Regions from separate parts of the Kosakonia cowanii JCM 10956 genome, predicted to be linked through region 1. Evidence: predicted binding sites of a transcription regulator. Region 1 holds the regulator's gene; the other holds the start of a gene.
The links. Region 1 encodes sigma-54, which starts transcription at its own class of promoters, with help from an activator protein. Its sites were predicted from a motif close to GTTGGCACANNTTTCGCTNT; they were not measured.
Positions count from the first base shown of each region.

Region 2: BWI95_RS10005 (gamma carbonic anhydrase family protein) is a predicted target of sigma-54. The motif match lies at 5,022-5,041, and genes of this name have one in related genera.

Region 1 is NZ_CP019445.1:1,597,088-1,613,152, forward strand. It holds gene BWI95_RS07380 (calcium/sodium antiporter) at 1-603, shown strand, start outside; gene kdsD (arabinose-5-phosphate isomerase KdsD) at 617-1,603, shown strand; gene kdsC (3-deoxy-manno-octulosonate-8-phosphatase KdsC) at 1,618-2,184, shown strand; gene lptC (LPS export ABC transporter periplasmic protein LptC) at 2,181-2,756, shown strand; gene lptA (lipopolysaccharide ABC transporter substrate-binding protein LptA) at 2,725-3,285, shown strand; gene lptB (LPS export ABC transporter ATP-binding protein) at 3,292-4,017, shown strand; gene rpoN (RNA polymerase factor sigma-54) at 4,066-5,499, shown strand; gene hpf (ribosome hibernation promoting factor) at 5,522-5,809, shown strand; gene ptsN (PTS IIA-like nitrogen regulatory protein PtsN) at 5,890-6,381, shown strand; gene rapZ (RNase adapter RapZ) at 6,427-7,281, shown strand; gene npr (PTS phosphocarrier protein NPr) at 7,278-7,550, shown strand; gene mtgA (monofunctional biosynthetic peptidoglycan transglycosylase) at 7,551-8,282, opposite strand; gene elbB (isoprenoid biosynthesis glyoxalase ElbB) at 8,279-8,932, opposite strand; gene arcB (aerobic respiration two-component sensor histidine kinase ArcB) at 9,163-11,499, opposite strand; gene mnmL (tRNA modification radical SAM protein MnmL/YtqA) at 11,600-12,526, opposite strand; gene gltB (glutamate synthase large subunit) at 13,195-16,065, shown strand, end outside.
Region 2 is NZ_CP019445.1:2,122,314-2,138,378, reverse strand. It holds rRNA gene BWI95_RS10020 (23S ribosomal RNA) at 1-2,796, opposite strand, end outside; tRNA gene BWI95_RS10015 (tRNA-Ala) at 2,995-3,069, opposite strand; rRNA gene BWI95_RS10010 (16S ribosomal RNA) at 3,308-4,849, opposite strand; gene BWI95_RS10005 (gamma carbonic anhydrase family protein) at 5,319-5,873, shown strand; gene BWI95_RS10000 (DUF1488 family protein) at 5,849-6,106, opposite strand; gene aroE (shikimate dehydrogenase) at 6,103-6,921, opposite strand; gene tsaC (L-threonylcarbamoyladenylate synthase type 1 TsaC) at 6,927-7,499, opposite strand; gene BWI95_RS09985 (DNA topoisomerase family protein) at 7,504-8,046, opposite strand; gene smg (DUF494 family protein Smg) at 8,073-8,546, opposite strand; gene dprA (DNA-protecting protein DprA) at 8,518-9,642, opposite strand; gene def (peptide deformylase) at 9,772-10,281, shown strand; gene fmt (methionyl-tRNA formyltransferase) at 10,302-11,249, shown strand; gene rsmB (16S rRNA (cytosine(967)-C(5))-methyltransferase RsmB) at 11,297-12,586, shown strand; gene trkA (Trk system potassium transporter TrkA) at 12,609-13,985, shown strand; gene mscL (large-conductance mechanosensitive channel protein MscL) at 14,129-14,542, shown strand; gene BWI95_RS09945 (alternative ribosome-rescue factor A) at 14,496-14,747, opposite strand; gene zntR (Zn(2+)-responsive transcriptional regulator) at 14,806-15,237, opposite strand; gene BWI95_RS09935 (DnaJ family domain-containing protein) at 15,240-15,608, opposite strand; gene rplQ (50S ribosomal protein L17) at 15,714-16,065, opposite strand, start outside.

The DNA of each region.
Region 1 (16,065 bases):
ACGCCCATAGACGGCATCTTTTTACTGTTATTAGCCGTGCTATGGCTGGTGTTCATTGTTAAAATCGCCCGTCTGGCCGAACGCCAGGGTAATGATAGCCTGACGCGAGAGCAGCTGGCCGAGCTGCCGCGCGAGGGAAGTGTGTCGGTTGCCTGCCTCTGGCTGGGCGTCGCGCTGATTATCATGCCGATGGCGACACGCATGGTGGTGGATAACGCCACGGTGGTGGCGAACTTCTTTGCCATCAGCGAACTGACTATCGGCCTGACGGTTATCGCCATCGGTACCGGCCTTCCTGAGCTTGCCACCGCCATCGCGGGCGCGCGCAAAGGGGAAGACGATATCGCCATCGGCAACCTTATCGGCTCCAACATTTTTAATATCGCGATCGTGCTTGGCTTGCCGGCACTGATTGCGCCAGGCAGCTTTAACCCGATGGCGTTCACGCGCGATTACGGGGTAATGGTGCTGGTCAGCGCCCTTTTCGCGCTGATCTGCTGGCGACGCAAGCAGATCAGTCGTGCTGTCGGGGGGCTGTTGTTCGGTGGGTTTATCATATGGCTGGCGATGCTCTACTGGCTGTCGCCGCTTTTGACGGGATAATCGGATACGCACTATGTCGCAAATAGATTTGCAGCCGGGTTTTGACTTTCAACAAGCCGGCAAAGAAGTTCTGGCGATTGAACGTGAAGGCCTCGCACAGCTGGATCAGTACATTAATGAAGATTTCACCCGCGCATGCGAAAGCATCGCTTATTGTGCTGGCAAAGTCGTGGTGATGGGCATGGGCAAATCGGGCCATATCGGCCGGAAAATGGCGGCAACCTTCGCCAGCACCGGCACGCCCGCCTTTTTCGTCCACCCCGGCGAAGCCGCGCACGGCGACCTGGGTATGGTCAGCCCGCAGGATGTGGTGATTGCGCTGTCGAACTCCGGTGAGTCCAACGAGATCCTCGCGCTCATCCCGGTGCTCAAGCGCCTCAAGGTCGCGCTGATTTGCATGACCAGCCGCCCTGAGAGCAGCATGGCACGCGCGGCGGATATCCATTTATGCGTAAAAGTGCCGAAAGAGGCCTGCCCGCTGGGGCTGGCACCGACCTCCAGCACCACCGCAGCGCTGGTAATGGGCGATGCGCTGGCCGTGGCGCTGCTGAAAGCGCGCGGCTTTACCGCCGAAGATTTTGCCCTCTCCCATCCGGGCGGCGCGCTGGGCCGCAAACTGCTGCTACGTGTGAATGACATCATGCACACCGGGGATGAGATCCCACACGTCAGCAAAGAAGCCAGCCTGCGTGATGCGTTACTGGAGATCACGCGTAAGAATTTAGGTATGACGGTGATCTGCGACGATCTGATGAAGATCGAAGGTATCTTTACCGATGGTGACCTGCGTCGCGTGTTTGATATGGGCGCCGATGTGCGCAGCCTTGGCATCGCCGATGTGATGACGCCAGGCGGTGTGCGCGTGCGGCCCAATACGCTGGCAGTCGATGCCCTTAACCTGATGCAATCCCGTCACATTACCTGCGTACTGGTTGCCGATGGTGAGCAGTTACTGGGTGTGTTACATATGCATGACTTACTGCGCGCGGGCGTGGTGTAAAGAAGGACACAAGAATGAGTAATGCTGGCGCGTCGCTTGCTACCTGCTATGGGCCGGTAAGCACGCAAGTCATGGAGAAAGCCGCGAAGATTCGCCTGCTGATCCTCGATGTGGATGGCGTGCTGTCCGACGGGCTCATCTATATGGGCAATAATGGTGAAGAGCTAAAAGCGTTCAATGTTCGCGACGGTTATGGCATTCGCAGCGGCCTCACCTCCGGTATCGAGATGGCGATCATTACCGGGCGTAACGCTAAACTGGTAGAAGATCGCTGCGAAACGCTGGGCATCATCCATCTCTACCAGGGGCAATCAGACAAAATGATCGCCTATCGTGAACTACTTGCCCGCCTCGATTTGACGGCGGATCAGGTCGCCTATATCGGCGACGATTTGATCGACTGGCCGGTGATGGCGGAGATTGGCCTGAGCGTGGCCGTTGCAGATGCGCACCCGCTGCTCAGCGCGCGCGCCGATTACGTGACGCGGATTAACGGCGGTCGCGGCGCGGTGCGTGAAGTGTGTGACTTACTGCTGCTGGCACAGGGCAAGCTGGATGAAGCCAAAGGGCAATCAATATGAGTAAAACCAGACGTTGGGTCATTATTCTGCTGGCGCTGGTCGCACTGGTTCTGATTGGTATTAACTTCACCACTCAGGATGCGCCGGAACAGAGCGCAGCGAACAATTCAGATCCGACTTATAAAAGCCAACATACGGATACTGTCGTTTACAGCCCGGAAGGCGCGCTGAACTATCGTCTGATCGCGCAGAATGTGGAGTACTACTCCGCCGATAGCGTTAGCTGGTTTGCCAAACCGGTGTTAACCACCTTCGATGAGAACAAAGTTCCGACCTGGTCTATCAAGTCGGATAAAGCAAAGCTCACCGACGACAAAATGCTTTACCTCTATGGACATGTCGAAGTTAACGCGCTGACTGCGGACGCACAATTACGCAGAATCACCACGGATAACGCCCGGATCAACCTGGTCACCCAGGATGTTTTCTCAGACGATCAGGTTACGTTATACGGAACAACATTTAATTCCACCGGCCTGAAAATGCGCGGCAATTTACGCAGCAAAAACGCCGAGCTGATTGAAAAGGTTAGAAGCTCCTATGAAATTCAAAACAAACAAACGCAGCCTTAATCTTCTCCTGGCGAGTACGCTCTTCGCTGCCGCGCTTCCGGCGCTCGCTGTGACCGGGGATACCGACCAGCCGATCCACATCGACTCCGATCAGCAGTCGCTGGATATGCAGGGGAATGTTGTCACCTTCACCGGCAATGTCGTCGTGACGCAGGGGACGATTAAGATCAACGCCGATAAGGTGGTGGTCACCCGTCCGGGCGGCCAGCAAGGCAGAGAGATCATCGACGGTTACGGCAATCCGGCCACCTTCTACCAGATGCAGGACAACGGCAAGCCGGTTAAAGGCCACGCCTCGCAGATGCACTACGAACTGGAAAAAGATTTCGTCATCCTGACCGGCAACGCCTATCTCGAGCAGTTGGACAGCAATATTGCTGGTGACAAAATCACCTACCTGGTGAAAGAGCAGAAGATGCAGGCGTTCAGCGACAAAGGTAAGCGCGTAACTACTGTGCTGGTACCGTCGCAGTTACAGGACAAGAGCAACAAATCCGCCCCGGCCCCGGCGCAAAAGAAGAGTAACTAATCCGTTATGGCAACATTAACTGCAAAGAATCTCGCCAAGGCTTATAAAGGCCGTCGCGTGGTCGAAGACGTCAGTCTGACCGTTAACTCCGGTGAAATCGTCGGCTTGCTTGGCCCTAACGGCGCAGGGAAAACCACCACCTTCTATATGGTGGTCGGGATTGTTGCGCGCGATGCCGGCAACATCATTATTGATGATGAAGATATCAGCCTGCTGCCGCTGCATGCGCGCGCGCGTCGCGGCATCGGCTATTTACCGCAGGAAGCCTCGATCTTCCGTCGCCTCAGCGTCTATGACAACCTGATGGCAGTGCTGCAGATTCGTGACGATCTCACCACGGAACAGCGTGAAGATCGCGCCAACGAGCTGATGGAAGAGTTCCATATCGATCACCTGCGCGACAGCATGGGCCAGGCGCTCTCCGGCGGTGAACGTCGCCGCGTCGAGATTGCCCGCGCGCTGGCGGCAAACCCGAAATTTATCCTGCTCGATGAACCCTTTGCGGGCGTTGACCCAATCTCGGTTATCGACATCAAACGCATTATCGAGCATCTGCGTGACAGCGGGCTTGGGGTGCTGATTACCGACCATAACGTGCGCGAAACGCTGGCCGTATGTGAGCGCGCCTATATTGTCAGCCAGGGGCATCTCATCGCCCACGGCACGCCGCAGCAAATCCTTGAAGACGAACATGTTAAGCGCGTATATCTTGGGGAAGACTTCAGACTCTGATAGGGTAAGGTTTATTGACATTTTTTGTCGGAGAGTGCTGCTCTGAATATGAAGCAAGGTTTGCAACTACGGCTTAGCCAACAGCTAGCCATGACGCCGCAACTGCAACAGGCCATTCGCCTTTTGCAGTTGTCCACGTTGGAACTTCAGCAGGAACTTCAGCAGGCGCTGGAGAGCAACCCACTGCTGGAACAAACCGATCTTCACGAAGAAGTGGATAGCGAACAGGTTCAGGAAAAAGATGGCCTGGACACCGCGGATGCACTCGAACAGAAAGAGATGCCTGACGAACTGCCGCTGGATGCCAGCTGGGATGAGATCTACACCGCCGGCACGCCGTCAGGCAGCAGTAACGATTACATTGATGATGAACTGCCGATCTACCAGGGTGAAACCACCCAGTCGCTACAGGATTACCTGATGTGGCAGGTAGAGCTGACCCCCTTCTCCGATACGGATCGCGCCATTGCGACCTCGATCGTTGATGCCGTGGACGAAACTGGCTATCTCACCGTGACGCTTGAGGAGATCCTCGAGAGCATGGGGAACGACGAGATCGGCATGGATGAAGTCGAAGCGGTGCTAAAGCGCGTTCAGCGTTTTGATCCCGTTGGCGTTGCGGCGCGCGATCTGCGCGACTGCCTGCTGGTTCAGCTCTCTCAGTTCGCCAAAGCGACACCGTGGTGTGAAGAGGCCCGGCTTATTATCTGCGATCATCTCGATCTGCTGGCCAATCATGACTTCCGCTCGCTGATGCGCGTGACGCGCCTGAAAGAGGATGTGCTGAAAGAGGCGGTCAATCTGATCCAGTCCCTCGATCCGCGTCCCGGGCAGTCGATCCAGACCAGCGAGCCGGAGTATGTGATCCCCGATGTGCTGGTGCGCAAACACAACGGGCGCTGGACGGTAGAGCTTAACGCCGACAGCATTCCACGTCTTAAGATCAACCAGCAGTATGCAGCGATGGGCAGCGGCGGGCGTAACGACGCCGACACGCAGTTCATTCGCAGTAATTTGCAGGAAGCGAAGTGGTTGATCAAAAGCCTGGAGAGCCGCAATGACACGCTGCTGCGCGTCAGCCGCTGCATCGTCGAGCAGCAGCAGGCGTTCTTTGAGCAGGGCGAAGAATTTATGAAACCGATGGTGCTGGCGGATATCGCCCAGGCCGTCGAGATGCACGAGTCCACTATCTCTCGTGTTACGACCCAGAAGTACCTGCACAGTCCTCGCGGCATTTTTGAACTGAAGTATTTCTTCTCTAGCCATGTGAATACCGAAGGCGGCGGCGAAGCCTCCTCCACGGCCATCCGCGCACTGGTGAAGAAGTTGATCGCCGCTGAAAACCCTGCAAAACCGCTGAGCGACAGTAAGCTGACGACGCTGCTTTCCAATCAGGGAATCATGGTCGCGCGGCGAACCGTTGCGAAGTATCGAGAATCTTTATCCATTCCGCCGTCTAACCAGCGTAAACAGCTGGTGTGACCCAACCGATAAGGAAGACACTATGCAGCTAAACATCACCGGACAAAACGTTGAGATTACCGATGCCCTGCGCGAGTTTTTAAACAGCAAATTCGCCAAGCTGGAGCACTATTTCGACAGGATTAATCAGGTTTATGTTGTGTTGAAAGTGGAAAAGGTGACGCACATTTCAGATGCCACGCTGCATGTGAATGGAGGCGAACTGCATGCCAGTGCGGAAGGACAAGATATGTATGCTGCTATTGACGGTTTAATTGATAAACTGGCGCGGCAGCTCACGAAGCATAAAGATAAACTGAAACAACACTAATTGTCCGGGCGTCCGTCTGGCGCGTTGCACCCGACCGCAACCCGGTTGGGTGCTGGCTCCGGCGTCGCTTAGGTGAAATTATGATGAATAACGATTCGGCTCTTCAACTGAGCACAGTGCTTAACCAGGAATGTACCCGTAGCGGCGTTCACTGCCAGAGTAAAAAACGCGCGCTGGAAATTATCAGCGAGCTGGCGGCGAAACAGTTAGGTCTGCCGCCGCAGGTGGTCTTCGAAGCGGTTCTTACGCGTGAAAAAATGGGCAGTACCGGCATTGGTAACGGTATCGCCATTCCCCACGGCAAGCTCGAGGAAGATACACTGCGCGCCGTCGGCGTGTTTGTACAACTCGAAACGCCGATTGCCTTCGACGCTATCGATAATCAACCCGTCGATCTGCTCTTTGCCCTGCTGGTGCCGGCAGATCAAACCAAAACGCATCTGCACACCCTTTCACTGGTCGCCAAGCGGCTGGCAGATAAAACCATTTGTCGACGCCTGCGCGGCGCGCAGAGTGATGAAGAGCTCTATGAGATCATCACGCAGACAGAAGGCGAGCGCGGCGATGCGTAACCGGGTAAGACTATACTTGTCAGTCGTTCTGAGGAGAAATGACCCATGGTCCTGATGATCGTCAGTGGTCGTTCGGGTTCAGGGAAATCCGTGGCGCTACGCGCACTGGAAGATATGGGTTTCTACTGTGTTGATAACCTGCCGGTTGTGCTGTTGCCGGAACTGGCGCAAACCCTCGCCGATCGCCAGATCTCTGCCGCCGTCAGTATCGATGTGCGCAACATGCCGGAGTCGCCGGAGATCTTTGAGCAGGCGATGAGCAACCTGCCGGAGGCGTTTTCGCCGCAGCTGCTCTTTTTAGATGCGGATCGCAACACCCTGATCCGCCGCTACAGCGACACGCGCCGCCTGCACCCGCTCTCAAGCAAAAACCTGTCGCTGGAGAGCGCCATCGATGAAGAGAGCAATCTGCTTGAGCCGCTGCGTTCGCGTGCCGATCTGATTGTTGATACCTCAGAGATGTCGGTGCATGAGCTGGCAGAGATGCTGCGCACGCGCCTGCTGGGCAAACGCGAGCGCGAACTGACCATGGTCTTCGAATCCTTTGGCTTCAAGCACGGCATTCCAATCGATGCCGATTACGTCTTTGACGTACGCTTCCTGCCGAACCCGCACTGGGATCCGAAGCTGCGTCCGATGACCGGCCTTGATAAGCCCGTCGCCGCATTCCTCGACAGGCACACCGAAGTGCATAACTTCATCTACCAGACGCGCAGTTACCTCGAACTGTGGTTGCCGATGCTGGAGACCAACAACCGTAGCTACCTGACGGTTGCCATCGGCTGTACCGGGGGTAAACACCGCTCTGTTTATATCGCCGAACAGCTGGCGGACTACTTCCGCTCGCGCGGCAAAAACGTGCAGTCCCGTCACCGTACGCTGGAAAAACGCAAAACATGACCGTAAAACAAACCGTTGAGATCACCAATAAGCTGGGCATGCACGCGCGCCCGGCGATGAAACTGTTTGAACTGGTGCAGGGCTTTGACGCGGAAGTGCTGTTGCGTAATGAAGAGGGAACCGAAGCGGAAGCCAGCAGCGTGATCGCTCTGCTGATGCTGGATTCCGCCAAAGGCCGACAGATTGAAGTCGAAGCCAGCGGCCCTCAGGAAGAGGAAGCGCTGGCCGCGGTGGTGGCGCTGTTTATCGCCGGGTTCGACGAAGAGTAATCAGTGCAGGTTGTTACTCTGCAAAAAGCCTTCGCCACCCAGCTGTTGCATCTGGCGCATGATCCACGCCTGACGGTTACGCACATAACCTGAAGGCGCTGCCGCTTTATAACGAATCGGGTTCGGCAGCACCGCCGCCAGCAGCGCGGCTTCCGACATCGTCAGCCGGCTCGCGGGTTTATGAAAATAGCGCTGCGACGCCTCTTCCACACCAAATATGCCGTCACCAAACTCCGCAATATTCAGGTAGACCGTCAGGATGCGCCGTTTCGTCCATACCGCTTCCGTTGTTACCGTCAGCCCCGCCTCCAGCCCTTTTCGCAGCCAGCTTTTACCGTCCCACAAAAAGAGGTTTTTCACCGTCTGTTGCGACAGTGTCGAGGCGCCGCGAATGCGGTTCTCATGCTTTTCATTATGTGAGAGCGCTTTTTCGATGGCTTCTACATCTAATCCCCAGTGATCGGGAAAGCGCTGATCTTCAGCGGCAACCACCGCCAGCGCCATCCACGGTGAGATCTCATCCATGCTGACCCAGTCCGAGTGGGCGACATAGCTAAAATCCCCCGTCAGCCACGCGCTCAGTTGCCGCTCGACCATCACTGCGGAAAACGGCACGGGTAAGAAGCTGAACAGCAGAATACCGCCGCCCCAGAAGGCCACCAGCACTAACAGAACACGCAGAAGAAGGCGTTTTAGCGCGGCCTTCAGCTTACCGCCTCCGCCTCGCTTCATTCGCACAATACCAGCACGCGCGTCACCAGCTTCTCAATTCCTGTTGCCGCCTGGGCAATATCTTCCGCCAGCATATAAGCCGGTGTGGTCACCACTTTGTTCTCTTCATCGACAACAATATCGTCCACCGGACACGGCACGTGCTCAGCGCCCATCTCTTCCAAAACTTCGGCAGTGTCGACATCGGTTCCGATGGTGAGACGCAGCGGGAAGTCGAAAATCTTCGGTAGCGTCGCCGGCGCAATGCACATAAAACCGAGCGGTTTTCCAGCCTCGTGCATCGCCAGCGCGAGGGTTTTCAGATCACTATCCACTTCGCAGTCGCCGCCGAGGCTGGCAAAACTGCTGAGGTTTTTCGCCGCGCCAAAGCCGCCGGGGACAATCAGCGCATCCAGATCGTTTACTGATGCCTGCGCCAGTGGCGCGATCTTACCCCGCGTAATGCGGGCGGCCTCAACCAGCACGTTGCGGCTTTCCGCCATGCTTTCGCCGGTGAGATGATTGATGACATCACTTTGCGCTTTATCTGGTGCAAAACAGACGGCCTCTGCGCCGTTGCGGGCAAGCGCCAGCAGGGTAATTACCGCTTCGTGGATCTCGGAACCGTCATACACACCAGACCCACTAAGAACAACGCCGACTCTTTTCATGCCAAACATCCTTTCTGCGAATTGCGGTCAATAACTAAAAATTTTGATAAGGAAGCCTTGCTTCACACATTTCACTGATTGCTGTAACAAATCATTTAAGATTTGCTATCTTATGTGCGTGTGGTCGAATTTTAATAGACTGCGCCCTTGCAATTAAAACCAAAAATTACGGCGCAGCCACGGTTTCCCTGGTGTTGGCGCAGTATTCGCGCACCCCGGTTAATCCGGGGTCATTTTTTTGCAGCGTCTGCCACCCAGGCTTTGAGCACGGCGACATCATTGCGCCACTCCTGCTTCATCTCTTCCACCCATTCGCCGACATTATCCCACCAGGCGGGAAGATCCGGAGACTGGATCTGCTGGCCTAACTGCTGCAGATGGCGCAGGCCGACGGATCCGGCAGCGCCCTTAATTTTGTGCCCCTCTTCGACAATCCCTTTCTGGTCGCGCGCGGTAAGGTTCGACTCCAGCACGCTCAGATAACCTGGCATCATCTTCTCAAACACCGCCAGCCCATCGGTAATCAGCTTCGGCCCAACCAGTTCGAGATACTGCTCAAGCATGGCGGTATCCAGCAGAGTTTGCGCTTTGTCGTTGTCTATCGTTGCCACCTGTTCCTCCTCCTCATCTCCGGCGTCCCAAAACTTTTTGATCATTGCCGTTAATGCCGGCACTGCCAGCGGTTTGCTTAAAACATCATCCATGCCGGCATCCAGATACTCCTGCTTATCTTTCAGCACGTTTGCGGTCAGCGCCACCAGCGGCGGCAGTTCGTCGCGCGAATAGCGGCTGGTGAGCGCGCGCGAAATATCCAGCCCGGTCATATCCGGCAGCTGAATATCGAGCAGCACCAGGTCATATTCGCCCGGCGCAAACATCTCCAGCGCCTCACCGCCGGTCATCGCCACATCGACGCTGTTACCAAGTTTCTCCAGCACCGAGCGCGCGACAATCACGTTGAGTTCGATATCTTCTACCAGCAGCACATGTAGCGCCGGTAAAGGCATCTCATCCTCTTCGAAAGCGTCGTCAACCTCCTCCGCCACCGCAGGGGCATGGACGGTCAACGTAAAGAGCGAGCCGCTGCCGGGCTGGCTGCTGACGGTGATATCGCCGCCCATGCTTTTCGCCAGACGGCGCGAGACCGCAAGCCCGATGCCGGTACCGGTGGCCGGTTTGCCGCCGTGGCTATCTTTCACCTGATAATACATGGCGAAGATTTTGTCCTGCTCATCGCGCGGAATACCGATCCCGGAGTCCTGCACTTCGAAGTGGAGGATCTCACCTTCGTCATAGCGCACACGCACCGTCACCTGCCCTTCGCGGGTAAATTTCACCGCGTTGCTGATCAGGTTCCAGAGGATCTGCCGCAAGCGGGTGCCGTCGGTGATCACCTGGTGTGGCAGCGGCAGCGTCGGCTCCAGCTCGAAGCGCAGCCCTTTTTGATGCGCCTGCAGCCCGGAGAGGTTCTCCAGATCCGCCAGGAAACTGGTGAAGTCGAGCGGCTGGTTATCGAGCTGCACTTTGCGCCGCTCCATCTTATCCATATCGATGATATCGTTGAAGATATTTCCCAGCGTCACCGCAGAGACATGGATCGTTTTGAGGTATTTTTCCTGTTCAGGTGCCAGGTCGGTATCCAGCAGGATGCGGCTTAAACCGACGATGCCGTTAAGCGGCGTACGCAGTTCGTGGCTGATGGTAGAGATAAAGGTGGTCTTGTCCCGGCTGGCACGCTCCAGCGCGTCCTGATAGCGCTTACGCTCGGTAATATCGCGCCCGAAGCCCATCAGCCCGTGGCGTTTACCGACGCGGTCATAATAGGGAACTTTGCGGATTTCGAAGCAGGCTTTGCGCCCGTCGGGGTAATCGAGCCACTGCTCATAGGTGAGCGAGACATTGTGACGAAACACTTTCTCGTCGGTTTCAATCACTTTTTGTGCCGCTTCCGGCGAGTAGACATCCTGCGGCTTGAGGTGAATCAGCTGCTTTTCGCTTTTGCCAGTGAGCAGTTCCATAGCGCGGTTGCAGCCAGAAAACTCTTTATCTTCATTACGATAGAAGACCAGATCGGGGGAGGCATCCAGGAAAGAGCGCAGAAAAGAAGATTGCTGTTCAAGCTGGATCTGCGTCTGCTCGCGCTCCTGCATCTCAATCTTCAGCCGCTCAAACGTTGCCTGTCGCTCCGCTTCGGCTTTTTCGCGATCGCTGATCTCCTGGTTAAGCTGCATGATGTTGTCTTTAAGCTTCACGTTGAGCTTAAGATCGCGCTCGCGCATCTCTTCCAGCTTCTCTACCAGTCGCGATAAGCGCTGGCGTGACTCCTCCAGTTGCTCAACCACTACCGATAAGAAGTAGACCGCCCAGGGGGTGATCAGCAGACCAAAGAAGATAGAGCGGATCACGTCAATACGCTCAACCTGCCCCTGCAACACCATCGTGACCGCCATTTGCACCACAATGGCCAGCACCACCAGCGCCAGCGCCAACAGCATGGAAAAGCGCACCAGACCCAGCTTCATCATCAGGTCGACGTAATATTGCGCCAGTAAACGGATTTGCTTCATAGCGTTTTCCTTAAACAAGTCCGCTCAATAATACTCAATTCTGAGCAAGGCGTTGAAGCTTGTGCGAAAAATGCGGCAATAATGTGTGGTTGACCCAGGTTCAGGCAGGCGGCGTCCAGCAGCGACCGAGCGCCGATCCCTGGCCGCCGTGTGCATTAAGGTAGGTATTAATTTCGACCATGCCGGTCCAGCGGTTTTCGCACCAAAGCGGCGCCAGCAGGGTAGGACGACGGGCGCTTGCAGAAACGCGGTGGTAGATTATCTCCGGCGGCGTGTGGCGGATCATCTCGCCCGCAATGGCGGTGTACTCCTCAAGCCCGATGGCGTTAAGGCGCCCCGCTTCCCAGGCCTTTGCCATAATGCTGCCTTTCACAATATGCAGTGGGTGGAGCTTGATGCCGTCGACGCCGGTCTCCACCACGCGCTCAAGCGTCGCCATGCAATCCGGCAGCCGCTCGCCCGGCAGGCCAGCAATCAGATGCGTACAGACCTTCAGGCCGCGTTCGCGGGCGAGCCGCGTGGTGTTTTGATAGCAGGCGAAATCGTGGCCGCGATTGATGCGGTGCAGGGTTTTATCGTGCGCGGTTTGTAACCCCAGCTCCAGCCACACCTCAAAGCCCTGCTGGCGGTATTCACACAGCAGATCCAGCACCGCGTCCGGCACACAGTCGGGACGCGTTCCGACACACAACCCAACCATATTGGCCTGGCTCAGCGCCTGCTGATACATCTCGCGCAGCACCTGCACTTCCGCCCAGGTGCTGGTATAGGCCTGAAAATAGGCGAGATAGCGCCGGGCGCGGTTAACGCACTGCGCCTGCTCGGCAAGCTGCACCGCAATTGAGCGGTACTGCTGCGCCTCATCGGCAAAAGAGGCGACGTTGCAGAAAGTACAGCCGCCGCGGCCCAGCGTGCCATCGCGGTTTGGGCAGCTAAAGCCGCCGTGCAGGGTCAGCTTATGAACTTTTTCGCCATAGCGTCGGGCAAGATCCCCACCAAACATATTGACTAATTTCTGTAACTGCATAATCTGAAAGGCCGCCCAAATCAAAGGGCGTAGCCTGCCACTATTAGCTTTCATCGGCGATGACCTGGATCAATCGCCCGGGAAGGCTTTATCCATTGCATAATCAGTCAACATAACCGCCATTTCATTCACCCTCAGGGTAATTACTTTTCCTTATGCTGAAAGGTAAATTTGCAGAAATAGGTCTCCATCTCAAAAACAGTGGGATTATGCGGCGCCAGCCACACAAGCAGGATAATAATCTGCTAATAAAAGTCAGGTCAGAACAGAAGAGCGGAAACAGCGCATAACTATAGTGAGTCAGATCACACTCTCCCCCTGCAATATGCAACCATAACTGAATGTAAAACTGATTAAACATCCTTTTAAATCAATTGGATGAATAGCTGTTAGCACATTTTTGGATAAATAAGCTCGGCATTTGACCTGTGTGCGGATTCCCGATAAGTTGGAAATCCGCTGGAAGCTTTCTGGATGAGCAGTCTGCTCATCATATTTATGCAGTAATTGAGATTCCCTCTTAAGCAAGTCCTCAACACTTGTGAATCGATGCGAAAAGGAAATAGAAGAGGGCGACATACGAGGCCATTGCCCCGTCGCCATGCTCTTTCTGCGCCTGTGCGTAACGATCGGGAGGGCTCTCGCAGAGCCTGGGGAGGTTCACTGATATGTTGTACGATAAATCTCTTGAGAGAGATAACTGTGGTTTCGGCCTGATCGCCCACATAGAAGGCGAACCTAGCCACAAGGTAGTGCGTACCGCTATTCACGCACTGGCCCGCATGCAGCACCGCGGCGCGATCCTTGCCGATGGTAAAACCGGCGACGGTTGCGGCCTGCTGTTGCAAAAACCTGACCGTTTCTTCCGCATCGTCGCCGAAGAGCGCGGCTGGCGCTTAGCCAAAAACTACGCCGTCGGCATGCTGTTCCTCAATCAGGATCCGGAAAAAGCGGCTGCATCGCGTCGTGTTGTAGAAGAAGAACTTCAGCGTGAGACTCTCTCGCTCGTTGGCTGGCGCGATGTGCCGACCAACGAAGGCGTACTCGGTGAAATCGCCCTCTCCTCACTGCCTCGTATTGAGCAAGTTTTCGTTAACGCCCCGGCCGGCTGGCGTCCGCGCGATATGGAGCGCCGTCTCTTTATTGCCCGTCGCCGCATTGAAAAGCGTTTACAGGAGGATAAAGAGTTCTACGTCTGTAGCCTCTCTAACCTCGTCAACATCTATAAAGGTCTCTGTATGCCGGCGGATCTGCCGCGCTTCTACCTGGACCTGGCGGACCTGCGTCTGGAATCGGCCATCTGCCTGTTCCACCAGCGCTTCTCCACCAACACCGTGCCGCGCTGGCCGCTGGCGCAGCCTTTCCGCTACCTGGCGCACAACGGTGAAATCAACACCATTACCGGTAACCGCCAGTGGGCGCGCGCGCGTACCTACAAATTCCAGACGCCGCTGATCCCGGATCTGCATGATGCTGCGCCGTTCGTCAACGAAACCGGCTCTGACTCCAGCTCAATGGATAACATGCTGGAGCTGCTGTTAGCGGGCGGGATGGATATTGTGCGCGCCATGCGTCTCCTGGTGCCGCCAGCCTGGCAGAACAACCCGGAGATGGATCCGGATCTGCGCAGCTTCTTCGACTTTAACTCCATGCATATGGAGCCGTGGGACGGCCCGGCGGGCATCGTGATGTCTGATGGGCGTTTTGCCGCCTGTAACCTCGACCGTAACGGTCTGCGTCCGGCGCGCTACGTCATCACCAAAGATAAGCTCATCACCTGCGCTTCTGAAGTGGGCATCTGGGATTACCAGCCGGATGAAGTGGTCGAGAAAGGCCGCGTTGGGCCAGGCGAACTGATGGTTATCGATACCCGCGGCGGGCGCATTCTGCACTCTGCCGAGACCGATGACGATCTGAAAAGCCGCCACCCGTATAAAGAGTGGATGGAGAAAAACGTCCGCCGCCTGGTGCCGTTTGAAGATCTCTCCGACGACGAAGTCGGCATCCGCGAGATGGATGACGATCTGCTCACCAGCTACCAGAAACAGTTTAACTACAGTTTTGAAGAGCTGGACTCGGTGATCCGCGTGCTGGGCGAGAACGGCCAGGAAGCGGTCGGCTCGATGGGCGATGATACGCCGTTCGCCGTGCTCTCCAGCCAGCCGCGCATCATTTATGACTACTTCCGCCAGCAGTTTGCGCAGGTCACCAACCCGCCTATCGATCCGCTGCGCGAAGCGCATGTGATGTCGCTGGCGACCAGCATCGGCCGTGAAATGAACGTCTTCTGCGAAGCGGAAGGCCAGGCGCACCGTCTGAGCTTCAAATCGCCGATTCTGCTCTACTCCGATTTCAAACAGCTCACCACCATGACTGAGGAGCACTATCGCGCGGATACGCTCGATATTACCTTCGACGCCACGGCAACGACGCTGGAAGAGACCATTAAAGCGCTGTGCGACAAAGCGGAAGCGATGGTGCGCGCCGGTACCGTTCTGCTGGTGCTCTCCGATCGCAACATTGCCAAAAACCGCCTGCCGGTTCCGGCGCCAATGGCAGTTGGTGCGATTCAGGCATGCCTGGTGGATAAGAACCTGCGCTGCGACGCCAACATCATTGTTGAAACCGCCAGCGCCCGCGATCCGCACCACTTTGCGGTGCTGCTGGGCTTCGGCGCGACGGCGATCTACCCCTACCTGGCGTATGAAACGCTGGCGAAGCTTATCGACAGCAAAGCGATTGAGAAAGATTACCGCACCGTGATGCTGAACTACCGCAACGGCATCAACAAAGGGCTGTACAAGATCATGTCCAAAATGGGCATCTCGACTATCGCCTCTTACCGCTGCTCAAAACTGTTTGAAGCGGTTGGCCTGCACGATGATGTCACAGCGCTCTGCTTCCAGGGCGTGGTCAGCCGTATCGGCGGCGCCAGCTTCCCGGACTTCCAGCAGGATCTGCTGAACCTCTCCAAACGTGCCTGGCTGGCGCGCAAACCGCTGGAGCAAGGCGGCTTGCTGAAGTACGTTCACGGTGGCGAATACCACGCTTACAACCCGGACGTGGTGCGCACGCTGCAAAAAGCGGTTGAGAGCGGCGACTACAGCGACTATCAGCAGTACGCGAAGCTGGTTAACGAGCGTCCGGCGGCAACGCTGCGCGATCTGCTGGCCATTACGCCGGGCAGTGACGCGGTAAGTCTTAACGACGTTGAACCGGCGACGGAGCTATTTAAACGCTTCGATACGGCGGCGATGTCTATCGGCGCGCTCAGCCCGGAAGCACACGAAGCGCTGGCGGAAGCGATGAACAGCCTCGGCGGCTTCTCCAACTCCGGCGAAGGCGGCGAAGATCCGGCGCGCTACGGCACCAACAAAGTGTCGCGTATCAAGCAGGTCGCTTCAGGTCGCTTTGGCGTAACCCCAGCCTACCTGGTGAACGCCGATGTTATCCAGATTAAAGTGGCGCAGGGCGCGAAGCCGGGCGAAGGCGGTCAGTTGCCGGGTGATAAAGTGACCCCGTACATCGCCAAATTGCGT
Region 2 (16,065 bases), 530 kb from region 1:
AGAACTCATCTCGGGGCAAGTTTCGTGCTTAGATGCTTTCAGCACTTATCTCTTCCGCATTTAGCTACCGGGCAGTGCCATTGGCATGACAACCCGAACACCAGTGATGCGTCCACTCCGGTCCTCTCGTACTAGGAGCAGCCCCCCTCAATTCTCCAGCGCCCACGGCAGATAGGGACCGAACTGTCTCACGACGTTCTAAACCCAGCTCGCGTACCACTTTAAATGGCGAACAGCCATACCCTTGGGACCTACTTCAGCCCCAGGATGTGATGAGCCGACATCGAGGTGCCAAACACCGCCGTCGATATGAACTCTTGGGCGGTATCAGCCTGTTATCCCCGGAGTACCTTTTATCCGTTGAGCGATGGCCCTTCCATTCAGAACCACCGGATCACTATGACCTGCTTTCGCACCTGCTCGCGCCGTCACGCTCGCAGTCAAGCCAGCTTATGCCATTGCACTAACCTCCTGATGTCCGACCAGGATTAGCTGACCTTCGTGCTCCTCCGTTACGCTTTAGGAGGAGACCGCCCCAGTCAAACTACCCACCAGACACTGTCCGCAACCCGGATTACGGGTCCACGTTAGAACATCAAACATTAAAGGGTGGTATTTCAAGGTTGGCTCCACGCAGACTGGCGTCCACGCTTCAAAGCCTCCCACCTATCCTACACATCAAGGCTCAATGTTCAGTGTCAAGCTATAGTAAAGGTTCACGGGGTCTTTCCGTCTTGCCGCGGGTACACTGCATCTTCACAGCGAGTTCAATTTCACTGAGTCTCGGGTGGAGACAGCCTGGCCATCATTACGCCATTCGTGCAGGTCGGAACTTACCCGACAAGGAATTTCGCTACCTTAGGACCGTTATAGTTACGGCCGCCGTTTACCGGGGCTTCGATCAAGAGCTTCACCTTGCGGTTGACCCCATCAATTAACCTTCCGGCACCGGGCAGGCGTCACACCGTATACGTCCACTTTCGTGTTTGCACAGTGCTGTGTTTTTAATAAACAGTTGCAGCCAGCTGGTATCTTCGACTGGTTTCAGCTCCGCGAGCAAGTCGCTTCACCTACACACCAGCGTGCCTTCTCCCGAAGTTACGGCACCATTTTGCCTAGTTCCTTCACCCGAGTTCTCTCAAGCGCCTTGGTATTCTCTACCTGACCACCTGTGTCGGTTTGGGGTACGATTTCGTGTTACCTGATGCTTAGAGGCTTTTCCTGGAAGCAGGGCATTTGTCACTTCAGCACCGTAGTGCCTCGTCATCACGCCTCAGTGTTAAAGTGAACCGGATTTACCTGGAACACACACCTACACGCTTAAACCGGGACAACCGTCGCCCGGCCGACATAGCCTTCTCCGTCCCCCCTTCGCAGTAACACCAAGTACAGGAATATTAACCTGTTTCCCATCGACTACGCCTTTCGGCCTCGCCTTAGGGGTCGACTCACCCTGCCCCGATTAACGTTGGACAGGAACCCTTGGTCTTCCGGCGAGCGGGCTTTTCACCCGCTTTATCGTTACTTATGTCAGCATTCGCACTTCTGATACCTCCAGCAGCCCTCACAGGCCACCTTCGACGGCTTACAGAACGCTCCCCTACCCAACAACACATAGTGTCGCTGCCGCAGCTTCGGTGCATGGTTTAGCCCCGTTACATCTTCCGCGCAGGCCGACTCGACCAGTGAGCTATTACGCTTTCTTTAAATGATGGCTGCTTCTAAGCCAACATCCTGGCTGTCTGTGCCTTCCCACATCGTTTCCCACTTAACCATGACTTTGGGACCTTAGCTGGCGGTCTGGGTTGTTTCCCTCTTCACGACGGACGTTAGCACCCGCCGTGTGTCTCCCGTGATAACATGTCTCCGTGTATCTCGTATCGTAGTTTGCATCGGGTTGGTAAGCCGGGATGGCCCCCTAGCCGAAACAGTGCTCTACCCCCGGAGATGAATTCACGAGGCGCTACCTAAATAGCTTTCGGGGAGAACCAGCTATCTCCCGGTTTGATTGGCCTTTCACCCCCAGCCACAGGTCATCCGCTAATTTTTCAACATTAGTCGGTTCGGTCCTCCAGTTAGTGTTACCCAACCTTCAACCTGCCCATGGCTAGATCACCGGGTTTCGGGTCTATACCCTGCAACTTAACGCCCAGTTAAGACTCGGTTTCCCTGCGGCTCCCCTATACGGTTAACCTTGCTACAGAATATAAGTCGCTGACCCATTATACAAAAGGTACGCAGTCACCCCATAAAGAGGCTCCCACTGCTTGTACGTACACGGTTTCAGGTTCTGTTTCACTCCCCTCGCCGGGGTTCTTTTCGCCTTTCCCTCACGGTACTGGTTCACTATCGGTCAGTCAGGAGTATTTAGCCTTGGAGGATGGTCCCCCCATATTCAGACAGGATACCACGTGTCCCGCCCTACTCATCGAGCTCACAACCTGTGTGCTTTTGTGTACGGGGCTGTCACCCTGTATCGCGCGACTTTCCAGACGCTTCCACTAACACTCAGGCTGATTCAGGCTCTGGGCTGTTCCCCGTTCGCTCGCCGCTACTGGGGGAATCTCGGTTGATTTCTTTTCCTCGGGGTACTTAGATGTTTCAGTTCCCCCGGTTCGCCTCACAGCACTATGTATTCATGCTGTGATAGTGCAACGGATTGCACTGGGTTTCCCCATTCGGACATCGCCGGCTGTAACGGTTCATATCACCTTACCGGCGCTTTTCGCAGATTAGCACGTCCTTCATCGCCTCTGACTGCCAGGGCATCCACCGTGTACGCTTAGTCGCTTAACCTCACAACCCGAAGACGTTTCGTAAAACATCATCAGTTGCGAAAATTTGAGAGACTCACGGAACAATTCGCATTGAGACTCACGAACATCGCATTGTTCTGTGTTCAATTTTCAGCTTGATCCAGATTTTTAAAGAGCAAAACTTCGCAGCACACACAGAATGTGTACTCTGAAGTTTTCTAGTGACGAACAGTGAGGATGGTGGAGCTATGCGGGATCGAACCGCAGACCTCCTGCGTGCAAAGCAGGCGCTCTCCAGCTGAGCTATAGCCCCATCGTAGTTAAACTCTGTACCTTGAATTCGTTCCGGCGCGGCGTGATGAGCGAAGCATACGTACGTATGTGAGCTCGCACAACAAGCACGGAGCGTTTGGTAGGCCTGAGTGACTGAAGGGACCACAAAGTCCTATCAGTGCGCTCTAACACCTGACTACAAGCCCTGCAGAGATTTTCACTGCTCTTATTTTCATCAGACAATCTGTGTGGACACTACAGGGAAAGGTTCTTTAAGGTAAGGAGGTGATCCAACCGCAGGTTCCCCTACGGTTACCTTGTTACGACTTCACCCCAGTCATGAATCACAAAGTGGTAAGCGCCCTCCCGAAGGTTAAGCTACCTACTTCTTTTGCAACCCACTCCCATGGTGTGACGGGCGGTGTGTACAAGGCCCGGGAACGTATTCACCGTGACATTCTGATTCACGATTACTAGCGATTCCGACTTCATGGAGTCGAGTTGCAGACTCCAATCCGGACTACGACGCACTTTATGAGGTCCGCTAGCTCTCGCGAGATTGCTTCTCTTTGTATGCGCCATTGTAGCACGTGTGTAGCCCTGGTCGTAAGGGCCATGATGACTTGACGTCATCCCCACCTTCCTCCAGTTTATCACTGGCAGTCTCCTTTGAGTTCCCGGCCTAACCGCTGGCAACAAAGGATAAGGGTTGCGCTCGTTGCGGGACTTAACCCAACATTTCACAACACGAGCTGACGACAGCCATGCAGCACCTGTCTCACAGTTCCCGAAGGCACCTTTCCATCTCTGGAAAGTTCTGTGGATGTCAAGACCAGGTAAGGTTCTTCGCGTTGCATCGAATTAAACCACATGCTCCACCGCTTGTGCGGGCCCCCGTCAATTCATTTGAGTTTTAACCTTGCGGCCGTACTCCCCAGGCGGTCGACTTAACGCGTTAGCTCCGGAAGCCACGCCTCAAGGGCACAACCTCCAAGTCGACATCGTTTACGGCGTGGACTACCAGGGTATCTAATCCTGTTTGCTCCCCACGCTTTCGCACCTGAGCGTCAGTCTTCGTCCAGGGGGCCGCCTTCGCCACCGGTATTCCTCCAGATCTCTACGCATTTCACCGCTACACCTGGAATTCTACCCCCCTCTACGAGACTCAAGCCTGCCAGTTTCGGATGCAGTTCCCAGGTTGAGCCCGGGGATTTCACATCCGACTTGACAGACCGCCTGCGTGCGCTTTACGCCCAGTAATTCCGATTAACGCTTGCACCCTCCGTATTACCGCGGCTGCTGGCACGGAGTTAGCCGGTGCTTCTTCTGCGGGTAACGTCAATCGACGTGGTTATTAACCACATCGCCTTCCTCCCCGCTGAAAGTACTTTACAACCCGAAGGCCTTCTTCATACACGCGGCATGGCTGCATCAGGCTTGCGCCCATTGTGCAATATTCCCCACTGCTGCCTCCCGTAGGAGTCTGGACCGTGTCTCAGTTCCAGTGTGGCTGGTCATCCTCTCAGACCAGCTAGGGATCGTCGCCTAGGTGAGCCGTTACCCCACCTACTAGCTAATCCCATCTGGGCACATCTGATGGCAAGAGGCCCGAAGGTCCCCCTCTTTGGTCTTGCGACGTTATGCGGTATTAGCTACCGTTTCCAGTAGTTATCCCCCTCCATCAGGCAGTTTCCCAGACATTACTCACCCGTCCGCCACTCGTCAGCGAAGCAGCAAGCTGCTTCCTGTTACCGTTCGACTTGCATGTGTTAGGCCTGCCGCCAGCGTTCAATCTGAGCCATGATCAAACTCTTCAATTTAAAGTTTGATGCTCATCGAATTAAACCGTAATGAATTACGTGTTCACCCGTGAGACTTGGTATTCATTTATCGTCCGAGGACATTAAGAATCCATGTCACCTGAGTGCCCACACAGATTGTCTGATAAATTGTTAAAGAGCAGTTGCGACGCGCTTCAGCGCTCTGTCGCGAGGTGGCGTATATTACGCTTTCCTCTTTCAGAGTCAACCCTGAATTTCAGGATTTTTTCTCTTCCGTTGAAGCGACTATCTGGTGAAGTGATTCACGTTGTCATGTCAACGGAGGCGCATTATAGGGATCCCATTTTTTAGCACAAGTCTTTTTGCGATCTTTTTTTCCGACTGCTGTTTTTTCACCCTTTTCGCTGAGATCTCATGCGATCTGCACAGTTTATGCACCATAAAACAGTTGCAGAAGGCGGATCCCGCGATCAAAGTGATAGCTCTGGCCCGATTGAAGTGAGGTGTTATGTCTACTGTACTGCGTCCTTATAAGGATCTTTTCCCAACTATTGGTCAACGCGTCATGGTTGATCCCACCAGCGTCGTCGTTGGCGATGTAAGAATGGCAGAGGATGTCGGCATTTGGCCGCTGGTAGTGATTCGGGGTGACGTCAATTATGTAGAGATTGGCGCACGCACAAATATTCAGGACGGTAGCGTTCTGCACGTTACGCATAAGTCCTCCTACAACCCTGAAGGCAATCCACTGCTTATAGGAGAGGATGTCACGGTGGGCCATAAAGTAATGCTGCATGGCTGCACCATCGGTCATCGCGTGCTGGTCGGGATGGGATCAATTGTGCTGGATGGAGCCGTGATTGAAGATGAGGTCATGATTGGCGCAGGCAGCCTGGTACCACAGAATAAGCGCCTGGAGAGCGGCTACCTTTATCTGGGCAGCCCGGTAAAACAGATTCGCCCCCTGATGGAGGCCGAAATCGAAGGTTTGAAATACTCGGCCAATAACTATGTGAAATGGAAGGATGAGTATCTTACTCAGGAGAGCCAGATTACGCCCTGATCGTCCTCTTCCTGGCGGCGGATGCACTGCTCCGCCTCCTCTTCCAGATCCCAGCGATGCTGGCGAAAAAGCGAAAGGTAATCCTCTGGCGTATTGCCACCGAAACGCTGCGCCAGCACTGAACCCTTTATTGCACACATCATCTGCATGCCGTTAACCAGCGCGGGAAAAACGATCGCCTGTGTGGAGTCATGCCACTCTTCGCGATCGGGAAACTGGATCGCCTGGTTCATTTCGCCAGCTCCTGTTTAAGCATTGCGATAACAGGTTCAACTTCTGGCAATAAGCCATGCCATAAAAACAGAGCATGCGCCGCTTGTCCCACCAGCATCCCGAGGCCGTCAGCGCGATTCATGGCGCCAAGCTTTTCGCACCAGGCCAGGAACGGTGTGCTGCCTTTCTGATAAAACATATCGTAGCAGTAAGTCTGCGGGCGAATAATTGCTTGCGGTAGCGCCGGAATATCGCCCCCCATCCCGCTTGAAGTCGCATTGATGATGAGATCAAACTCCCGCTCTACAAGCGACTCCATCTCCGCCGCCTCTATGCTTCCGGTATGGGCAAAGAGCTCAGCTAACGTTTGTGCGCGAGACCAGGTGCGGTTGGTAATAGTTAAAGCACAATCGAGTGATAAGAGGGGCAAGATCACCCCACGCGCCGCGCCACCCGCGCCCACCAGCAGAACACGCGAACCGGGGCGGATAAATGCCAGCCGTTGTAGATCGCTTAAGAGCCCGATGCCATCGGTGTTATCGCCGAGCAGGCGCCCATCATCGAGTCGTTTAAGGGTGTTAACTGCCCCTGCCAGCGCAGCGCGTTCCGTCAACTCATCCGCACGCGCAAAAGCCTCTTCTTTAAAAGGCACGGTGACATTTGCTCCCTTGCCTCCCTTATCAAAAAAAGCATTTAGCGTATTAACAAAATCATCAACAGGGGCGAGTGCTTTCCCATAGGGGTGATCGATTTGCAGCTGGCTGGCGAATTGCTGATGTATAAGTGGCGACTTGCTGTGCGCGACAGGATTTCCAAAAACGACGTACGGTTCCATGCTATTTACCCCTGTCGGAAGAGTTCACCGGTGAGTGCATCACGGATTTCGGAGGGATTCTGCCGGCCGCCAGTCGGTACATCGACGACCGGGAAATCTGGTCCGAATTGGGCGACAACCTCCTGGGCGGTTCTGCACGGCGGCAGACCGGATAAGTTGGCGCTCGTCGATACCAGTGGTTTGCCATAAGCCTCGCACAACTCAACCACCAGCGGATGGTCGGTGACACGCACGGCAAGGGAATCAAAGCGTCCAGTGAGCCAGCGCGGCGTGGTTGGTTTTGCCGGAAATACAAAAGTCACCGGACCTGGCCAGCAGGCAAAGATTGCCTGACGTTGGGTGTCAGACAGCATGCTGTCATCAATATAGGGTTTCAGCTGCGCAAAATTAGCGGCAATCAGTATTAGCCCTTTCTCGACAGGCCGCTGCTTGAGTTCAAGCAGGCGATACACAGCGGTTTCACTGTCCGGATCGCAACCGACGCCGAAAACGGCTTCTGTTGGATAAGCGATGACTTCTTCTTTTTTCAGGATCTCCACCATGGTGGCGATGGGATCTTTTGGCAGGTTATTCTTCACGAGTTTATTCCGCTGGGAGCAGCTTTCCACATTGTTTATTGGCACAGAAGCATTTAACGCCCTGCGCGGTTTTCTTCTCTGTCAGCAACGGGTAGTGACATTCGGGGCACTCGCCCGCCACCGGTCTGGAATTGATGACGAACTGGCAATCAGGATAACGATCGCAGGAGTAGAAGGTTTTGCCGTAACGCGAACGACGCTGGACAAGATGCCCGCTCTGGCATTGCGGACAGCCAATAGCCGTTTCATCAGGCTTATCGATCAGTTCGGTGTGTTCGCAGGCCGGATACTGGCTGCATCCGATAAACATACCGAAGCGCCCCTGGCGTAGTACCAGCTCTGCACCGCAAAGAGGGCATAACTGACCGTCCAGAACTTTAACGATATGGCCGTCTGCCTGACTTTTCAGGGGACGTACATAATCGCATTCCGGATAATGAGAGCATCCGAGAAACGGACCGTGTTTCCCGGAGCGAATGACAAGTTCAGCCCCGCATTGTGGGCAGGGCTCATTATTACGCACAGTAAATAGTGCTGATTTGGTCATAACAACTCTTGAAGCTGCAAAAACAGTTAATGCAGCATACCTTCATTCACTTCAAAGAGTAATTCTTCCATTTGCTGGTAGGCGTTTTCACACCCTGGAATATTAAAGAGCACCATCAGGATGACCCATTTAAGATCTTCCAGCTCGAACTCTGCGTTATCCAGCGCCAGCGCACGCTCAATCACCATTTCCCGTGTTTCGAGGTTTAGCACCTGAATCTGTTCCAGGAATAACAGGAATCCCCGGCAACTGGCATCCAGCCTTTCACTCTCTTCTGCGGTATAGATGCGTAAGGAGAGTGGATCAGAAGCAAGCTGCATCGGTTCGGCGAGGCCTTCCTGATAATCAGCCAGCTTTTCCAGCCACATAAGCGCGTTGTAGATATCCTCACGATCAAATCCGGCGTCGGTAAGATCCCGTTCCAGTTTGTCCTGATCCACACGCAATTCAGCTTCGTTATGGATGTAAGTCTCAAACAAGTACATTAGTACGTCGAACATGGCTTGCCCTCCTCAATCGGACATAGCCGCCGGGTACAGCTGCGATCCATCCTGCTAACTCCAGTTCAAGCAATTGAGCAGCTGCCACTGGCACAGGTTGGCCGGCACGTTCAGCGACGACGTCAACAGGTGTTACCTCATCTCCTACGTTAGCCAGGAGCTCAGGAAATGGCAATGCCGCCTGTTCGCCTTCTGGAGGATAATTTGCATTTTCGTGTGTTTCCGCCACCCAATTTAGCCCATATTGCAAATGTTCGAGGATCTCTTCAGGCGATGTAACGGGCGTCGCGCCCTGCTTTAATAGCCAGTGCGGCCCCTCGCTGCCGGGGCTACCAATGGCCCCCGGTAAGGCAAAAACGTCTCTCCCTTGCTCAAGCGCGAGCCGGGCCGTCACCAACGAACCGCTACGTAATGCGGCCTCGATCACAAATACTGCCCGGCTAAGACCGCTAATAATCCGGTTACGACGGGGAAAATGCCCCGGCTTCGGGGTGGCTGATAATGGAAACTCGGAAACCAGCGCCCCACCCTGCTCCAGCAACTGGGAAGCAAGGGCAGTGTGTCTGCGCGGATAGAGGCTAAAGAGCCCATTACCCAGCACGCCAATGCTTTTCCCTCCAACGCTTATTGCCGCGCGATGGGCGACGCTGTCAATTCCGAGCGCCATTCCGCTGGTAATGGTTAAGCCCGCACGCGCAAGCGATTCACAAAAGAGGCGCCCCCAACGCTCGCCATACCATGAATGCGCGCGGCTACCCACGACGGCTAATTGCTGGGATTTCAATACCGCGATATCGCCTTTAACAAACAGCGCGCCCGGGTAATCAGCAATGGCGCGCAGTGGTTCAGGGTAGGCCGCATCGCTGGCCACAATCATGTGATGTTGAGGGTTAGCCAGCCATGACAGACAGCGATCGAGTTCCCGTGCCGAAAGGGAAAAAAAGCGGCGCGTCTGCGCAACCGTTAAGCCTAAAACCTGCAGGTCAGCGGCCGTCATCGCACCGCTTCGCTCCAGCTGCTGCGCGATACTCAGCCACTTGTCGCCAGAGAGGTCGCCAACCTGTATCAGACGTAGCCAAATTTCCGTGGATGTCATTCCCTCTCCCTTGCCATAAGCCGTATCGGCAATCCTTGCGATCGGTCACTGATGCTGTCAATCGCCAGGGGATTTGTCTAGAATAGAGGGCATATTCTTTACAACTCCTGAACACAACTCTGGATATTTATGGCAGTTTTGCATGTGTTACATATTCCGGACGAGCGGCTTCGCAAAGTCGCCGATCCGGTAAAAGAAGTGAATGCGGATATTCAACGTATCGTTGATGATATGTTCGAAACGATGTACGCCGAAGAGGGTATTGGTCTCGCGGCAACGCAGGTTGATATTCATCAGCGAATTATCGTGATTGATGTGTCAGAGAATCGCGATGAGCAGCTGGTCTTGATCAACCCGGAACTGCTTGAGAAGAGCGGCGAAACGGGTATTGAAGAGGGTTGCCTCTCTATTCCGGAACAACGCGCCCTTGTTCCACGAGCGGAGAAAGTGAAAATCCGCGCGCTGGATCGTAATGGCAAGTCGTTTGAACTCGAAGCGGATGGTCTGCTGGCCATTTGTATTCAGCATGAAATGGATCATCTGGTCGGTAAACTCTTTATCGATTATCTGTCTCCGCTGAAACGCCAGCGTATTCGTCAGAAAGTCGAAAAACTGGATCGTATGAACGGCCGCGCTTAAGCGGGCAGAAAAGGATAAACGTGTCAGATTCTCTACGTATTATTTTTGCCGGCACTCCTGATTTTGCAGCGCGTCATCTTGACGCGCTGCTCTCTTCTGAACATGAGATCGTAGGGGTCTTTACCCAACCCGATCGCCCTGCTGGCCGGGGTAAAAAACTGATGCCCAGCCCGGTAAAAGTGCTGGCGGAAGAGAAAGGCTTGCCCGTGTTTCAACCGGCCTCTTTACGGCAGCCGGAAAACCAACAGCTGGTCGCCGAACTGAAGGCTGATGTGATGGTGGTCGTCGCTTATGGGCTGATTTTGCCTAAAGCCGTGCTCGATATGCCACGTCTTGGCTGCATTAACGTGCATGGCTCCTTGCTCCCGCGCTGGCGCGGTGCGGCACCGATTCAGCGTGCGCTATGGGCTGGCGATGCGCAAACAGGCGTCACCATCATGCAGATGGATGTAGGTCTCGATACTGGCGACATGCTTTATAAACTGGCGTGCCCGGTAACGCCTGAAGATACCAGCGCCACGCTGTACGACAAGCTGGCGGCGCTTGGGCCGCAGGGTCTAATCGAAACGCTGCAACAATTAGCGCAAGGCAGTGCCCAGCCGCAAGTGCAGGATGAAGAGTTGGTCACCTATGCTGAGAAGCTTAGCAAAGACGAGGCGCGTATGGACTGGTCCTTAAGCGCAGAACAACTTGAGCGCTGCATTCGCGCATTCAATCCGTGGCCGATGAGCTGGTTTATGGTTGATGAGCAGCCGGTCAAGGTATGGAAAGCCTCTGTGCTTCCCTCTTCTACGCAGGCTGAGCCCGGCACGATTATCGAAGCATCGAAATCCGGGATTCAGGTCGCAACCGCAGAAGGCATACTGAATCTTGAGTCGCTGCAGCCTGCGGGTAAAAAAGCGATGAGCGCGCAGGATCTGTTGAATTCGCGGCGGGAATGGTTTGTGCCAGGCAACCGTCTGGCCTGATCTCGTATTTAAGCCCGGTTCTGCCGGGCATTTTTATTTTTGTGGTTATGAAAAAACAGATGAATTTACGCAGCATGGCTGCGCAGGCAGTTGAACAAGTTATTGAACAAGGGCAATCGCTCAGCAATATCCTGCCGCCGTTACAACAGAAAGTGACTGATAAAGATAAGGCACTGCTGCAGGAGCTCTGCTTCGGCGTGCTGCGCGTTATGCCGCAGCTGGACTGGCTTATTAATAAGCTCATGTCACGGCCAATGACAGGCAAACAGCGGACGGTACACTACCTCATTATGGTTGGGTTATACCAACTGCTGCATACGCGCATTCCTGCTCACGCAGCGCTGGCAGAAACCGTTGAAGGCGCAGTGGTCATCAAACGCCCCCAGCTGAAAGGGCTGATTAATGGCGTGCTGCGTCAGTTCCAGCGCCAGCAGGAAGAGCTTCTGACCGAGTTCGCCAATAGCGAAAATCGTTACCTTTTCCCGGCATGGCTGTTAAAGCGTGTGCAACAAGCCTATCCGCAGCAGTGGTCAGAGATCGTTGAAGCCAGTAATCAACGCCCGCCGATGTGGCTGCGCGTCAATCGCCAGCACCATACGCGTGATGGCTGGCTGGCACTGCTCGAAGAGAGCGGGCAGCAGGGTTTCACTCATAGCGATTACCCGGATGCAGTGCGCCTGGAAAACGCAGCGCCGGTAATGTCTCTGCCAGGGTTCAGCGAAGGCTGGGTAACGGTTCAGGACGCAGCGGCCCAGGGTTGCATCACCTTCCTTGCGCCGCAGAATGGCGAGCGTGTTCTCGATCTATGCGCCGCGCCAGGCGGTAAAACCACCCATATTCTTGAGGCGGCACCGCAGGCTAGCGTATTAGCAGTTGATGTTGACGAACAACGTCTGTCACGGGTCTATGACAACCTGAAACGTCTCGGCATGAAAGCCGAGGTGAAACAGGGTGATGGTCGCTTCCCCGCGCAGTGGTGCGGCGATGAACTGTTTGATCGCATATTGATTGATGCACCTTGTTCGGCTACGGGCGTTATCCGCCGTCATCCTGATATTAAGTGGTTGCGTCGCGATCGTGATATCTCCGAACTGGCACAGCTACAAGCAGAAATCCTTGATGCTATCTGGCCACATTTAAAAAGCGGCGGTACGTTGGTTTACGCAACCTGCTCGATTTTACCGCAAGAGAACAGTTATCAGGTGGCAGCATTTCTGAAGCGAACCCCTGATGCGCAACTCAGCGAGACCGGAACACCGGAGGCGCCAGGCCTGCAGAGGCTGCCGGGTGCCGAAGAGGGCGACGGCTTCTTTTACGCTAAGCTAATCAAACAGTGAGAGAGACAACGGGTCACAGCAGATGAAGATAATTATTCTGGGTGCGGGACAGGTCGGCGGCACGCTGGCTGAAAACCTGGTCGGTGAAAATAACGACATCACCGTTGTCGATACCAATGGCGATCGCCTGCATAGCCTGCAGGACAAGTTCGATCTCCGCGTTGTTCAGGGCCACGGTTCACACCCGCGCGTGCTGCGCGAAGCGGGCGCCGATGATGCAGATATGCTGGTCGCGGTCACAAGCTCTGATGAGACCAATATGGTTGCCTGCCAGGTGGCGTTTTCACTGTTTAACACGCCAAACCGCATCGCGCGCATCCGCTCCCCCGATTATGTTCGGGATGCGGATAAGTTATTTCATTCCGAAGCCGTGCCTATCGATCATCTGATTGCGCCAGAACAGCTGGTTATCGACAGCATCTATCGCCTGATTGAATACCCCGGCGCGCTGCAGGTGGTCAATTTTGCTGAAGGCAAAGTGAGCCTCGCGGTCGTAAAAGCCTATTACGGCGGGCCGCTGGTTGGAAATGCGCTCTCCACGATGCGCGAGCATATGCCGCATATTGATACGCGAGTGGCGGCGATTTTCCGTCATGACCGGCCAATTCGCCCGCAGGGTTCGACCATAGTTGAGGCCGGCGACGAAGTTTTCTTCATTGCCGCATCACAGCATATTCGCGCGGTAATGAGCGAACTGCAAAGGCTGGAGAAACCCTATAAGCGGATCATGCTGGTCGGTGGCGGGAATATCGGAGCCGGACTGGCGCATCAGCTTGAAAAGGATTACAGCGTCAAATTGATCGAGCGCGATCAGCAGCGCGCTGCGGAACTTGCCGAGAAATTGCAAAATACGATCGTTTTTTACGGCGATGCGTCGGATCAAGAGCTGCTTGCTGAAGAGCACATTGATCAAGTGGATCTCTTTATCGCCGTCACGAACGATGATGAAGCCAACATTATGTCAGCGATGCTGGCCAAACGGATGGGTGCAAAAAAGGTGATGGTGCTGATCCAGCGTCGCGCCTATGTTGACCTGGTCCAGGGCAGCGTTATCGATATCGCCATCTCCCCTCAGCAGGCGACCATTTCTGCCTTGCTGAGCCATGTGCGTAAAGCGGATATCGTCGGCGTTTCTTCCCTGCGCCGCGGCGTCGCTGAAGCGATCGAAGCGGTGGCTCACGGCGATGAAACGACATCCCGCGTGGTGGGCCGAGTGATTGATGAGATCAAATTGCCGCCGGGTACGATCATCGGCGCGGTGGTTCGTGGAGATGATGTCATGATCGCCAATGATAATTTGCGCATTGAGCAAGGCGACCATGTGATTATGTTTTTGACCGACAAAAAATACATCACCGATGTCGAGCGACTCTTCCAGCCCAGTCCCTTCTTCCTGTAATCCTTCAGGGCGCTTAAATAAGCGCCCTTCTTATTTCCACTTTATTGTAAGGGTCTAACAGGACTCGTTATTTTATTTACCTAAATGGAAATTGTTAGGTATGTTGTTAGACTTAGTGTGACGCAAAGCACATGGAGAAGATTATGAGTATGTTAAAAGAGTTTCGCGAATTCGCGATGCGTGGGAATGTTGTCGATTTGGCAGTCGGTGTCATTATTGGTGCGGCTTTCGGTAAAATCGTCTCTTCACTGGTGGCCGACATCATTATGCCACCGCTGGGATTGTTGATTGGCGGCATCGACTTTAAACAGTTTGCGCTGACACTACGTGAAGCACAGGGCGACGTGCCTGCTGTTGTGATGCATTACGGCGTATTCATTCAGAACGTGTTTGATTTCATTATCGTCGCTTTTGCGATCTTCCTGGCAATCAAAGTGATTAATAAGCTGAAACGCAAACAGGCTGAAGAGCCGAAAGCGCCACCGGCTCCGAGCAAAGAAGAAGTATTACTCAGTGAAATTCGCGACCTGCTGAAAGAACAAAACAGCCGCGTTTAAAAGTAAGAAGGCCAGTGGTAAATAAGCGATTCGCTTGCTTGCCACTGGCCTCCTGAAAGCCCTTTTTTGCATGTTTGTTTTTCCGCAGGTAACTTCCTTTCCCTTTCTTATTCTTTTCAACTCGCTGACGAAAAAGCGGGTCATGCAGAAGTGCCTCAATGGCGTTGTCGTTTATCTGCCCTTTTGTATGTTGGTAGCGACTCATGTATTTCTCCAGGTTGTGTAGTAAAACGGCCGAAGTGTAGACCTCGCAATGAAGAAGATCAACTCCGGGAGTTGGTCGTATTGTTAGCTGGCCCCTGCTCAAGCGCCTCAAGAATAGAACAATAGACACTACTGTGGGCAGTGCCGCAACAAGCGTCGTTTAACTTCTGCAGTGAACGCCGCATGGCCTGCATCTCTTCGATGCGCGCTTCAACTTCGCTCAGCCGCGCCTGGACGATGCTCTTCGATTCCTGACAGGTATGATGCTCAGGATCGACACGGATCGAAAGTAGTTCGCGGATCGACTCAAGCGTGAAACCCAGCTGGCGGGCATGGCGGATGAACTTAAGGCGTTTGAGATCGTGATCGGTATAGAGGCGAAAACCACCTTCGGTACGCCCTCCATGATCCATCATCTGCTGCTTTTCGTAATAACGAATGGTGTCCGGCGTAACGTCGGCCAACTTTGCAATTTCACCAATACGATACATGATCACTCCGGGTTAACTTTATGCTGTAGTTTGGCCGCGTACTCACCGCGAAGAAAATCAGTACTCACGCCAGCCTGGCGCAGCTTAAGCTCCAGTAAGGCGAGACGACGGTTAAGTTCATGGCGCTGATGGGGATCGTTTTGCACACTGCTAAGCAGATCGAGCAGTTCGACTGCCTCTTTACGCATTTCGAGTTCAGGCGGAAGATAACCGGCATTCTTTAATAATCGATAGCCCGCGCGCAGATCCTGAGGAATATGGGAATCGTCATCCAGAGTGAGCGGCTCACCGCTACCCACAAGATTATCGAATTCACCTTTTTGCTGGGCATCAATGATATGCCGTTCTGCCCATTGATCAAGTAACCACATGATGGCCTCCGGGGTTGAACTCAAGAACAGGCTTAGTTTAGAGGGGTGAGGATAGACTAGAAATAAAAAAACCCGCCGAGGCGGGTTTTTTTACGTTACTACAGATTACTCTGCAGCAGCTTCTGCTTTCGATTCAGCGCGATCAACCAGCTCGATGTAAGCCATCGGAGCGTTGTCACCTGCACGGAAGCCACACTTAAGAATACGAGTGTAACCACCGGCACGGCTCGCGAAACGCGGGCCCAGTTCGTTAAACAGTTTTGCCACGATCTCGTTATCACGAGTGCGGGCGAATGCCAGACGACGATTAGCAACGCTGTCAGTCTTAGCAAGTGTAATCAGCGGCTCAACTACGCGACGCAGCTCTTTCGCTTTCGGCAGGGTCGTCTTGATGATCTCATGACGAACCAGAGAGCCTGCCATGTTACGGAACATGGCCTGGCGATGGCTGCTGTTG